2 linked regions of the Mesorhizobium japonicum MAFF 303099 genome follow. The protein of the gene in region 1 interacts with the protein of each later gene in a pairwise test. Links are inferred from orthologs where the notes say so. Each region holds a gene or a part of one and is shown on either strand. Other genes may lie near its edges. The genes, in order: uvrB and uvrA.

Region 1 (6,271 bases):
CGGATCGTCCGCTGGGTCGCGGTGCCCGGTGCCAGCGCCGCTGTCGGCCTCTGGCTGATCGGCACCATGGCTGGCCTCAGCTCCGTCGGCGCCTCGCTGTCGGCGACATCGAGCGGCCTGCCGCAGACGCTGGCCATGCCGGGCTCGCTGGCAATGGCCGATCCGCTGAAACAGCACTTCCTCAGATCTTCGGCGCCGTTCGTGCTGGCCAATGCCCATGGCGGCACTCAGGCCCTGCATGACCATGCCGTGCAATGCGGCGCCACTTGCTTCAAGCTGGCCAGAGTGAGCCCACTGGGTGAGAAATCCGCACGCCTGGCGGCCCATGCAAGGCCGGAACAGCCAATCTTGAAGTCGAAGGCACAGGAGCGCTTCGAACGCATGGAGGCGTCGCTGTCGCCGACCAAGCTCGCCGCCGCCTTTGCCGGCGCCGGCAAGCCCGACGCCACGGCCGACGCCCGCCCGATGATTTCCCAGGCCGCGCCGCAGATTACCGAGGCGTCGCTGGTTCCGTCAGTCCAGGTGGTGGCCAGCCTGTCGAACGATTTGCCGGCTCCGGCGGCGGAACGCTTCGCCCGTGCCGATACCGGCGCCGTCGTCCAGACCGCGCCGCCGCCGGCGGGCCTTGCCCAGTCGCAGACGCCTGACAACACGCAGCTGGCACTGGCCCTCGTCCAGTCACTGCCGGTCGAGGACGAAGCATTCGCCTCGCCGCTGCCGATGACCGAATCCTCTGCCGACGTCGCGATTGCACCTGCCGAGACCCAGCCGCAACAGCCCGGCGACGCCGCCTCGCTGCCGGATGCGCTGACCGACGACGTGCCGCTGCCGACTGGCCGCCCGCAATACGACACGCCGCGGCAGCCAAAGGCCGTGGTGGAACAGGATGAGCCGGCGCCGCAGCCCAAGATTGCTCAGCCCAAGATCGCGCAGCAGAAACCGGCGCCGCAGGCAAAGCCGGTCCAGCAGGCCCAGCCCGCAAGACCGGCCCGGGCCGGCCGGTCTGGCGAGAGCGGCGATGTGCTGGCCTATGCCAAGCCGGACATGCCGTCGGGCGGCCTTGGCCAGGCGTTCAGGAACCTCTTCAATGGACCGGGCGGCGGAAGCGGCGCCGGCCGCGGCGTCGCCGTCTATGACATCAGCGCCAAGACCGTCTACATGCCGGATGGCCAGCGGCTCGAGGCGCATTCCGGCCTCGGCGCCATGGTCGATCAGCCGCGCTATGTCCATGTGAAGGATCGTGGCCCGACGCCGCCCAACACCTATAATCTGTCGCTGCGTGAATCGCGCTTCCATGGCGTCGAGGCCCTGCGCCTGACCCCGGTCGGCGGTGGCAACAAATACAACCGCAACGGCCTGCTCGCCCACACCTACATGCTGCGCGGCGGCCGCGCCGAGTCCAATGGCTGCGTCGTTTTCAGGGACTATTCCCGCTTCCTCGCCGCCTTCAAGAAGGGCAAGGTCACGCGTCTCGTCGTCGTGCCGCGCCTGAGCGGATCGCCGACCCAAGTGGCGACGGACAACGCCCGCGGCGCCTGACCGCCGGCAGATACCCCTCGGCAACTGCCTCCTCCTGACAGCCTTCTGTCAGGAGCCGCGTCGGGGCATGCGCCTCGCCGCATCGCGCTCTTTCCATTTTCGCCAAGACCTCCCATATTCGGGGCATGGCCAAATCCCCCGGTAAAAGAACGCCGCCGACGGCGAATGACGACCGCGCCGCGCCGAAGCGGCGCAGCCCGCTGACCGATTTCCTCGACGCCTCCGAACCGCTGCACAAAGGCGGCTTCGCCGAGATGCCGCAGCCCGAACTGTCGGGCACGCCGCTGATCGGTTCGATCGCCGACTGGGCCGAGCAGATCGAGCAGGAGGCCGAACGCGAAGGGCGCCAGACCGGCAAGGGCGACGGCGGCAAAGCGCCAAAACCATCCAAGAAGATCCCCGAGCGCTCATCCGCGCCCGGGCGCACCGCGCGCGGCACCTCAATGGGCGGCGCGGCCACCGCTCGGGAGCGCGCCGCGGTCGGCCTCAATCCGGTCGCCGGCCTCGACATCTCGCTGGAAGAGGCCGAGACGATGACGTCGAGCGGCGTCACCGCGACGGTCGCCGCGCTCTCGGCGCTGATCGAATCCGGCAATCCGCTGCACAAGGACGGCGTGCTGTGGACGCCGCACCGCCCCGCCCGGCCGGAAAAGTCGGAAGGCGGCATCGCCATCAAGATGGTGTCGGACTTCGAGCCAGCGGGTGACCAGCCGACCGCCATCAAGGACCTTGTCGAAGGCGTCGACAACAATGACCGCACCCAGGTGCTGCTCGGCGTCACCGGCTCCGGCAAAACTTTCACCATGGCCAAGGTGATCGAGGAAACGCAGCGCCCTGCCTTGATCCTGGCGCCAAACAAGACGCTGGCGGCGCAGCTTTATTCCGAGTTCAAGAAATTCTTCCCCGACAATGCGGTGGAGTATTTCGTCTCCTATTACGACTACTACCAGCCGGAAGCCTATGTTCCGCGCACCGACACCTTCATCGAGAAGGAATCCTCGATCAACGAGCAGATCGACCGCATGCGCCACTCGGCGACGCGCTCGTTGCTCGAGCGCGACGACGTCATTATCGTCGCCTCGGTGTCCTGCATCTACGGTATCGGTTCGGTCGAGACCTATACGGCGATGACCTTCCAGATGCAGATCGGCGACCGGCTCGACCAGCGCGCTCTGCTCGCCGACCTCGTCGCCCAGCAATACAAGCGGCAGGACATCAATTTCGTGCGTGGCTCGTTTCGCGTGCGCGGCGACACGATCGAGATCTTCCCGGCCCACCTTGAAGACCGCGCCTGGCGCATCTCGATGTTCGGCGACGAGATCGAGCAGATCACCGAGTTCGACCCGCTGACCGGCCAAAAGACCGGCGAGCTGAAAAGCGTCAAGATCTACGCCAACTCGCACTATGTGACGCCGCGCCCGACGCTCAACCAGGCGATCAAGTCGATCAAGGAAGAACTCAAGCAGCGTCTGGTCGAACTCGAGCGTGCCGGCCGCCTGCTGGAAGCACAGCGCCTGGAACAGCGCACCCGCTTCGACCTCGAAATGCTGGAAGCCACCGGCTCCTGCGCCGGCATCGAGAACTATTCGCGTTATCTCACCGGCCGCCAGCCGGGCGATCCGCCGCCGACCTTGTTCGAATATATTCCCGACAATGCGCTGGTGTTCATCGACGAAAGCCACGTCACCGTGCCGCAGATCGGCGGCATGTATCGCGGCGACTTCAGGCGCAAGGCGACGCTGGCCGAGTACGGCTTCCGGCTGCCTTCCTGCATGGACAACCGGCCGCTGCGCTTCGAGGAATGGGACGCTATGCGCCCGCTCTCCGTCGCCGTTTCGGCGACGCCGGGCGGCTGGGAAATGGAACAGTCCGGCGGCGTCTTCGCCGAGCAGGTCATCCGCCCGACCGGCTTGATCGACCCGCCGGTCGAGGTGCGCCCGGCCAAAAGCCAGGTCGACGATGTCGTCGGCGAGATCCGCGAAACAACAAAGGCCGGCTACCGCACGCTGGTCACCGTGCTGACCAAGCGCATGGCCGAGGACCTGACCGAATATCTGCACGAGCAGGGCGTGCGCGTGCGCTACATGCACTCCGACATCGACACGCTGGAGCGCATCGAGATCCTGCGCGATTTGCGCCTCGGCGCTTTCGACGTGCTGGTCGGCATCAACCTTTTGCGTGAAGGCCTCGACATTCCCGAATGCGGCTTCGTCGCCATTCTCGATGCCGACAAGGAAGGGTTCCTGCGCTCGGAAACCTCGCTCATCCAGACCATCGGCCGCGCCGCCCGTAACGTCGACGGCAAGGTCATCCTCTATGCCGACCAGGTCACCGGCTCGATGGAGCGGGCGATGGCCGAGACCAACCGCCGCCGCGAAAAGCAGATGGAGTGGAACGCCGCCAACGGCATCACGCCGGAGTCGGTCAAATCGCGCATCTCCGACATTCTGGACTCGGTCTACGAGAAGGACCATGTCCGCGCCGACATCTCGCAGTTCACCGACAGCGCCGGCGCCATGATGGGCAACAACCTCAAGGCCCATCTCGACGCGATGGAAAAACAGATGCGCGACGCCGCCGCCAATCTCGACTTCGAGAAGGCCGCCCGCATCCGCGACGAGATCAAGCGGCTGCGTGAGATGGAACTGTCGATCTCCGAAGACCCGCTGGCCAAATACGCCGACATGGAAAGCCCGGTCTCGGGCCGCGAAAAGGGCAAGCACAACAAGGGCGTGGCCAAGCACCGTACGGCAGAGGAACAGGAGCGTTTTCGCAAGCTCGACGAGGCACGCGCCGCCGAAGAGGCCGCCAGGGCTGCCCGACCCAACCTCTTCCGCAAGCCGGCGCTTGACGAGATGGGCGCCGACGGCGCCGTGCCGGCGAAGAAGCCGCTGTTCGCCAAACCCTCGATCGACGACATGGGGCCCGGCACCGACATGCCGACGCCTGCGGGTGCGGTGTCACGCTCGCTGTTCAAGAAACAGTCGGCGTCCGAAGCGCACGGTTCCGACTTCGGTATTCCAGGCGAGCCGGTCAGGCCGCTGTTCAAGAAGAACTCGCTGGACGAGATGACCGTGCGGCGCACCGAAAAGCCGGTCGAAGGAAAAGTGCCGGCGAAGCCCCAGCCGATCTCCCATCCTGTGGGGGCCGGCAGGACAGACGTGAAGGATCGTGACGATTCCGCCAAGCCAATCGTTCGCCAGCGCGCCGGCATCGGCTCCTACGAGGACCCAGGCGACGCCCGCCGCGAAAAGCGCAGGCCGGGGAAAACGGGCAGGCCGGGGAAGTAGCGGCTTCTTCCTTCCCCCTTGCGGGAGCAGGGAAACGCTCTTCCTCGTCGCGGCTTAACATCTGCTTGTCAAAGTCGGAACAGCCTCTGGACTATGCGCTCGCGCTTGCCGCCAGACTGCGGAAACGGTACGCACGGCTGCAATCCTGCCTCTGCACGCAAAGCTCTGCACCGACTCCCCATGAAACCCAGGGACATCGCCGCCTACGCCTTCCTGACCGTCACCTGGGGCCTGTCGTTCCTCGTCCTGCTCAAGGTCGTACACGCATTCGGCTGGATCGGCGCGGTCACCTTGCGCTCGCTGATCGCCGGCATCACGCTCTTCCTGTTGGCGGCGGCGACGCGGCGCCGGCTCGATTTCAGCGCCGGCTGGCGGCACTTCGCCGCGGTCGGCGCGACGACAGTCGCGGCGCAGCTGATCGGCCTGTCCTACGCCACGCCGCGCATCGGCACGGCGATGGCGGCCATCCTCGTCGCCGCGATCCCGCTGTTCTCGATGATCCTTGGCCAGTTATGGGGGCTTGAGCGCATCACCGTTCGCGGGCTGGCTGGCCTGCTGCTCGGCGCCGCGGGTATCGTGGTCCTGGTCGGCTTCCCCTCGGTGCCGATCACGCCGTCCTTCGTATTCGGCTGCGCCGCCTCGCTGTTCAGCTCCTTCTCCGCCGCCTTCGGCAGCAACTACACCAATCGCCATCTGCGTTCGGCCGGCTCGTTCGAACTCACCGGCGCCGCCTTCCTGTTCGGCGGGCTGATGACGCTGCCGCTGTTGCTTGTCGTGCCGGTGCCGGCCATGCCGCGTCCTGTCGATTTCCTCTATCTCGTCCTTCTCGCCTGCGTGATGAGCGCGCTGACCTATGTCGTCTATTTCCGGCTGGTGGCCAGCATTGGCGCAACCAGGACGATCAGTGTCGAATTCGCCGTGACCACGATCGCGGTGCTGGTTGGCACTGTCATGCTTGGCGAGTCGCTGGCCATCATCCAGGGTTTCGGCGCGGTGGCGATCATCGGCGGCTGCATACTGGTGCTGGATCCGTTCCCGCGCCGGGCGAAAGCGGCGGCCTTGCCATCCGCCCCGCCTTTGGTGTAATCGCTTCGCACACTCGAACGTCTTGAAAGGAGGGCTCACGTGTTCACGTTTCATCGTCACCATCGTCAGCGTGGCCCGATCTCTGCCCTGCAAGCCAGCTTGCAGGGCTGACCAGGGACGGTCCGGGTTTTTCCCGCTTCGATTTTTTGGTCTGCCCTTCGTGGTGCCGCAACGCCTAGCCTGATGGCCGGCACGCGCACCGTTCAAAGTGCATCCGGAGCTGTCTCCGGCAAGACCAGAGAAATCCAAATGGCCCTGATCAGCCTCAAATCCCTCGGTGTCACCATGAGTGCGCCGCTCTTCTCCAAGCTCGACCTCACCATCGGCAGTGGCGACCGCCTCGGCATCGTCGCCGC
Region 2 (6,074 bases), 1.5 Mb from region 1 along the record:
CGCGAACATACCGAACACCTTGCTGCTCGCAGCCTGAACACGGAAATCGGAGACGAAAAATGAGCGGTCTTGCCAGTCTGGTGCCGATGGTGATCGAGCAATCGAGCCGCGGTGAACGCGCCTTCGACATTTTCTCGCGGCTGCTGCGCGAGCGCATTATCTTCATCAATGGCGAGATCAATGACGACGTCTCGGCGCTGGTCTGCGCGCAACTCCTGTCGCTGGAATCGGACAATCCCGACAAGGAGATCTCGCTCTACATCAACTCACCGGGCGGCGTGGTGACCAGCGGTTTCGCCATCTACGACACGATGCAATATGTCAGCTGCCCGGTATCGACCGTGTGCATGGGCTTTGCCGCCTCGATGGGGTCGTTCCTGCTAATGGCGGGCACGCCGGGGCGCCGCATCGCGCTGCCGAACGCCACCATCCTGCTGCACCAGCCGCTGGGTGGCTTCCAGGGCCAGGCTTCCGACATTCAGCGCCACGCCGAACGCATCGGCAAGACCAAACAGCGCATGGCCGAACTCTACGCCCAGCATTGCGGCCGCAGTTATGAGGAGGTCGAACGCACGCTCGACCGCGACCATTTCATGACCGCCCGCGAAGCCCAGACCTGGGGCATTGTCGACCATGTCTTCGACACGCGAAAAAAGGCGGCGTAAGCCCAAGCCAGATCGGATTCCTGGCGGTCGCCAAGATTTGACGACACCAGTCTGGTTCAGGGGGCGGCTCGCCCCTATAATCCTGGGATGATCGACACGCATTCGCCCACGCATCGCGTCATCGCCGCCGCGGTGCTCATTTTCGCCAGCCTTGCGAACGGCATGGCACTCGCCGACGACAGCGCACCGCCGGCGCAGAAAGGTGCCCTGCCCGGCGTGAGCGGCGATTATCGCATCGCCAAGCCGGCTCCCCAGCCGGAACCCGACGATGCGTTCCCCAGCAACGGCAACGGCACGTTCAAGATCGGCGATACCGATGTCAGGATCAGCGGCAGCATAACCGTCGACATGGGAACGGGCGGGCTTAAACCCCCGAGGTGAGCAGCCCTCCGCTGGGGCCAGTTCAGCCATTTCCTCAAACGAACAGCCCCGCCGTGCCTTAGGCAAACGGACGGGGCTTTTCTGGATCTCAAATCCATATTTTGCCGGGAGTGTACTGCCGGCGTTTGATTTCGGATGCTGCGCGGCGTCAGCCGACGATCCGACTAGCAGTCTCTGATTTTTGGGGGATACGGCAAGTCACGGTTTGTCGGGTGGCGCAGACGCTAAACCCTGGCACTTATGCCTGCCGCGGCTCCAACGAGGCGTGGAGCCCTTGGGGACTGTCCGGTGGCGTCATGCTCCGCTCCTGTGTCCGTTGCGACATTGTCGACGCGAAGCGCAAATCGCAAATGCCTGCGGCGTCTCGCAGACCGCCTTGGGGCGGCGAGGCCATCGAAAGACGGCCGGCTTCGCTGACTGTTGGAGACTGCTCCCATGAGCCGGCCACGTCAACCTTCAATAGCCGGTTACGGAAAATTGTGATCTCCGGGAGGTTACGTCCAGGTCAGGTTTCTGCACAGCTTTGTCAGGAGCGTGTTCGGCCTTTGTTCTTTCTGCTTGCCCCTTCGCGCGAAAGGCGGTTAAACGACTTCTGTCGGGAATTGTGGCGTCTCTCGACGTGGCGGCAAAAACACCTACATAGGGGATGGCCGGGACAATCCCGCCAATCCCACCAATTCCAGATCTGAGGCGGCGACCGGCGATGGCCGACCATAAATTCCTTTCCATTCGCGGGGCGCGCGAACACAATCTGAAGAATGTCGATCTCGACCTGCCGCGTGACAGCCTGATCGTCATGACCGGCCTGTCGGGCTCCGGCAAATCGTCGCTCGCCTTCGACACAATCTACGCAGAAGGCCAGCGTCGCTATGTCGAAAGCCTGTCGGCCTATGCGCGGCAATTCCTCGAAATGATGCAGAAGCCCGACGTCGACCAGATCGACGGCCTGTCGCCTGCCATCTCGATCGAGCAGAAGACCACGTCGAAGAACCCGCGTTCGACGGTCGGCACCGTCACCGAGATCTACGACTATATGCGCCTGCTGTTCGCGCGTGTCGGCGTGCCTTATTCGCCGGCCACCGGCCTGCCGATCGAGAGCCAGACGGTCAGCCAGATGGTCGACCGCGTGCTGGCGCTGGAGGAAGGCACGCGCCTGTTCCTGCTGGCGCCGATCGTGCGCGGCCGCAAGGGCGAGTACCGCAAGGAACTGCTGGAGCTGCAGAAGAAGGGTTTTCAGCGCGTCAAGGTCGACGGTGTCTTTTATGAGATCGCTGACGTTCCGGCACTCGACAAGAAGTACAAGCACGACATCGACGTCGTCGTCGACCGCATCGTCGTGCGCGGCGATCTGGCCACGCGCCTTGCCGATTCCATCGAGACAGCGCTGAAGCTCGCCGAGGGGCTGGCGGTGGCCGAGTTCGCCGATAAACCGCTCGACTCCAGCCAGACCGGCGAGGATTCGGTCAACAAGTCGAAGAACGAGACGCATGAGCGCATCCTGTTCTCGGAAAAATTCGCTTGTCCGGTGTCCGGCTTCACCATCCCGGAGATCGAGCCGCGGCTGTTCTCGTTCAACAACCCGTTCGGCGCCTGCCCGACCTGCGACGGTCTCGGCAGCCAGCGCGCCATCGACCCCAATCTCGTTGTGCCCGACGAAAACGTGTCGCTGCGCGACGGCGCCGTCAGCCCGTGGGCGAAATCGACATCGCCCTATTACGTGCAGACGCTTGAGGCCTTGGGCAAGGCCTACAACTTCAAGCTCGGCGACAAGTTCAAGGATTTGAGCGCCGAGGCGCAGGACGCGATCCTGCGCGGTACCGGCGAGCGCGAAGTCACCTTCCAGTATGATGACGGGCTGCGCTCCTACAAGACGACCAAGACCTTCGAAGGCGTTATCCCCAATCTCGAACGGCGCTGGAAGGAAACCGAATCCGCCTGGATGCGCGAGGAGATCGAGCGCTTCATGTCGGCGACGCCCTGCCCCGTCTGCAAAGGCTATCGGCTGAAGCCGGAAGCGCTGGCGGTGAAGATCGGTGGCAAGCACATCGGCGAAGTCACCGAACAGTCGATCCGCAACGCCGACAAATGGTTCACCGACCTGCCCGCCCAACTCAACGACAAGCAGAACGAGATCGCGGTCAGGGTGCTGAAGGAAATCCGCGAGCGCCTGCGCTTTCTCAACGATGTCGGGCTCGATTATCTGACATTGTCGCGCAATTCCGGCACCTTGTCGGGTGGCGAAAGCCAGCGCATCCGGCTGGCGTCGCAGATCGGCTCGGGCCTGACCGGCGTGCTTTACGTGCTGGACGAGCCGTCGATCGGTCTGCACCAGCGCGACAACACGCGGCTGCTCGATACGCTCAAGCACCTTCGCGACATCGGCAACACGGTGATCGTCGTCGAGCATGACGAGGACGCCATCCTGCACGCCGACTATGTCGTCGACATGGGTCCGGCCGCCGGGATCCATGGCGGCGAGATCATCGCCCAGGGCACGCCGCAGCAGGTGATGGCCAATCCCAATTCGATCACCGGCAAATATCTGTCGGGCGCGCTTGAAGTCGCCACCCCCGGCGTGCGGCGCGAGGCGAAAAAGAACCGGCGCCTGAAGATCGTCGGCGCGCGCGGCAACAATCTGAAGAACGTCACCGCCGAAATCCCGCTCGGCACCTTCACCGCCGTCACCGGCGTGTCGGGCGGCGGCAAGTCGACCTTCCTCATCGAGACGCTGTTCAAGGCGGCTTCGCGCCGCATCATGGGGTCGCGCGAACATCCGGCCGAACATGACCGTATCGAGGGTCTGGAATTCCTCGACAAGGTCATCGACATCGACCAATCGCCGATCGGCCGCACGCCGCGTTCGAACCCCGCCACCTATACCGGCGCCTTCACGCCGATCCGCGACTGGTTCGCCGGTCTGCCGGAAGCCAAGGCGCGCGGCTACCAGCCGGGGCGCTTCTCGTTCAACGTCAAGGGCGGTCGCTGCGAAGCCTGCCAGGGCGACGGCGTCATCAAGATCGAGATGCACTTCCTGCCCGACGTCTACGTCACCTGCGACGTTTGCCACGGCAAGCGGTATAACAGGGAGACGCTCGATGTCCTGTTCAAGGGCAAGTCTATCGCCGACGTGCTCGACATGACCGTCGAAGAAGGTGTCGACTTCTTCGCCGCCGTGCCCGGCGTGCGCGACAAGCTCGATACGCTGAAGCAGGTCGGCCTCGGCTACATCCATATCGGCCAGCAGGCGACAACGCTGTCAGGCGGCGAAGCGCAGCGCATAAAACTCGCCAAGGAACTGTCGCGCAAGGCGACCGGCAAGACGCTCTACATCCTCGACGAGCCGACCACCGGCCTGCATTTTCACGACGTCGCCAAACTCTTGGAAGTGCTGCACGAACTTGTCGACCAGGGCAACACGGTGGTGGTCATCGAGCACAATCTCGAAGTGATCAAGACCGCCGACTGGGTGCTCGACCTCGGCCCCGAAGGCGGCGACGGCGGCGGCGAACTGGTTGCCCAGGGCACACCGGAAGCCATCGTGCGCGAGAAGCGCAGCTATACCGGCCAGTTCCTCAAGGAACTGCTGGAGCGGCGCCCCGGAGGCAAGCGCGAAGCGGCGGAGTGATAAACGGACCGGTTGGCGCCTGGAGAGTTTTGGATGACAATCAGAAGAGCGCTTGCCGGTGATATCCAAACAGTCGTTTCGCTGACGGAAGCCGCCTACGCTCCTTACAACGCCATACTCGACGCGCCGCCGATCCCGGTGACCGAAGACTACGCGCCGCGCATCGCGAACGGCGAGGTCTGGCTGCTGGAGAGTGGCGGCGAACCTGCCGGAGTGCTCACACTGGAGCGGCATGCGGATCACGCGATGATCTTCTCCGTCGCGGTGTCGCCCGGCTTCCAGGGCAAGGGGTTCGGTATCGCATTGTTGAAACACGCCGACGAGCAGACGCGCCAATGGGGCCTACCGGAGATACGGCTCTACACCAATGCGAAAATGGAGCGGAACATCGCGCTCTATCTCGCTTACGGCTATCGCGAAACGGGTCGCCGGCCCAACCCCTACCGGCCAGGATGGGTGCTTGTCGACATGGCAAAACCGGTCGACGAGACCACGACGGCCTGATTTTCTGAACGCGGCCAGACTTCTGAATTTGGCCAGACGCTGCACTCGGGAGGACAACAATGAGCAAATCGGGAACAATCCGCTCCGGCATGGGCGGCTGGACCTTTGAGCCCTGGGATACGTCCTTCTATCCGGATAAGTTGTCGAAGGCCAAGCAGCTGCAATATGCCAGCCGGCAGGTGCCGAGCATCGAGGTCAACGGTACCTACTATTCCAGCTTCAAGGAGCCGACCTTCGTCAAATGGGCAAGCGAGGCGCCGGACGGGTTTGTCTATTCGCTTAAGGGCAACCGCTTCGTCACCAATCGCCGCGTGCTGGGCGAGGCCGGTGAATCGATGATGCGCTTCCTCGGTTCCGGCGTTGCCGCGCTCGGCGACAAGCTCGGCCCGATCCTGTGGCAGTTCGCGCCGACGAAAAAGTTCGATCCGGACGATTTCGAAGCTTTTTTGAAACTGCTGCCGGAGAAACAGGATGGTGTCGCACTGCGTCACGCGCTCGAAGTCCGCAACGACAGTTTCTTCGTGCCGGAATTCGCGGCGCTTGCCCGTAAATACAAGGCGGCGATCGTCTATGCCGACCATGCCAAATATCCTGACATCGCCGACGTCACCGGTGACTTCGTCTACGCACGGCTGCAGACCGGCTCGGACGACAACCCCGATTGCTACACGCCCAAGGGGCTCGACGAGTGGGCGGCACGGGCAAAAATATGGGCGGAAGGCAAGCAGCCGGCCGATTTGCGGCGCGCCGATCCCGCCACCGACGCGCCCGTGCAGCCGCGCGATGTGTTCGTCTACTTCATCACCGAGGGCAAGGTGCGCGCGCCGTTCGGGGCGATGGCGCTGATGAAGCGCATAGCCGGCTGACAAGCATCCGTTGTTGTTGTTCGGCTGCATGCT

Evidence for each region.
Region 2: the proteins of uvrB (region 1) and uvrA interact in binary tests that used the Escherichia coli proteins (3 or more experiments, as listed by UniProt). The link is inferred for Mesorhizobium japonicum MAFF 303099 from one-to-one orthologs.

Annotation. Positions count from the first base shown.
Region 1 is NC_002678.2:2,127,740-2,134,010, forward strand. Bases 1,354-5,029 are described here. They hold uvrB (excinuclease ABC subunit UvrB), read left to right. Parts: upstream 1,354-1,664; coding sequence 1,665-4,829; downstream 4,830-5,029. Other genes in these bases: MAFF_RS11430 (DUF2778 domain-containing protein), read left to right, coding at 1,354-1,539; MAFF_RS11440 (DMT family transporter), read left to right, coding at 5,010-5,029. Also shown: more of MAFF_RS11430, read left to right, coding at 1-1,353; more of MAFF_RS11440, read left to right, coding at 5,030-5,915. UniProt on the Escherichia coli protein: The UvrABC repair system catalyzes the recognition and processing of DNA lesions. A damage recognition complex composed of 2 UvrA and 2 UvrB subunits scans DNA for abnormalities.
Region 2 is NC_002678.2:586,209-592,282, forward strand. Bases 1,393-4,871 are described here. They hold uvrA (excinuclease ABC subunit UvrA), read left to right. Parts: upstream 1,393-1,749; coding sequence 1,750-4,671; downstream 4,672-4,871. Other genes in these bases: MAFF_RS04155 (GNAT family N-acetyltransferase), read left to right, coding at 4,705-4,871. Outside these bases: MAFF_RS04135 (SRPBCC family protein), read left to right, coding at 1-37; MAFF_RS04140 (ATP-dependent Clp protease proteolytic subunit), read left to right, coding at 60-665; MAFF_RS04145 (hypothetical protein), read left to right, coding at 753-1,046; more of MAFF_RS04155, read left to right, coding at 4,872-5,175; MAFF_RS04160 (DUF72 domain-containing protein), read left to right, coding at 5,235-6,041. UniProt on the Escherichia coli protein: The UvrABC repair system catalyzes the recognition and processing of DNA lesions. UvrA is an ATPase and a DNA-binding protein. A damage recognition complex composed of 2 UvrA and 2 UvrB subunits scans DNA for abnormalities.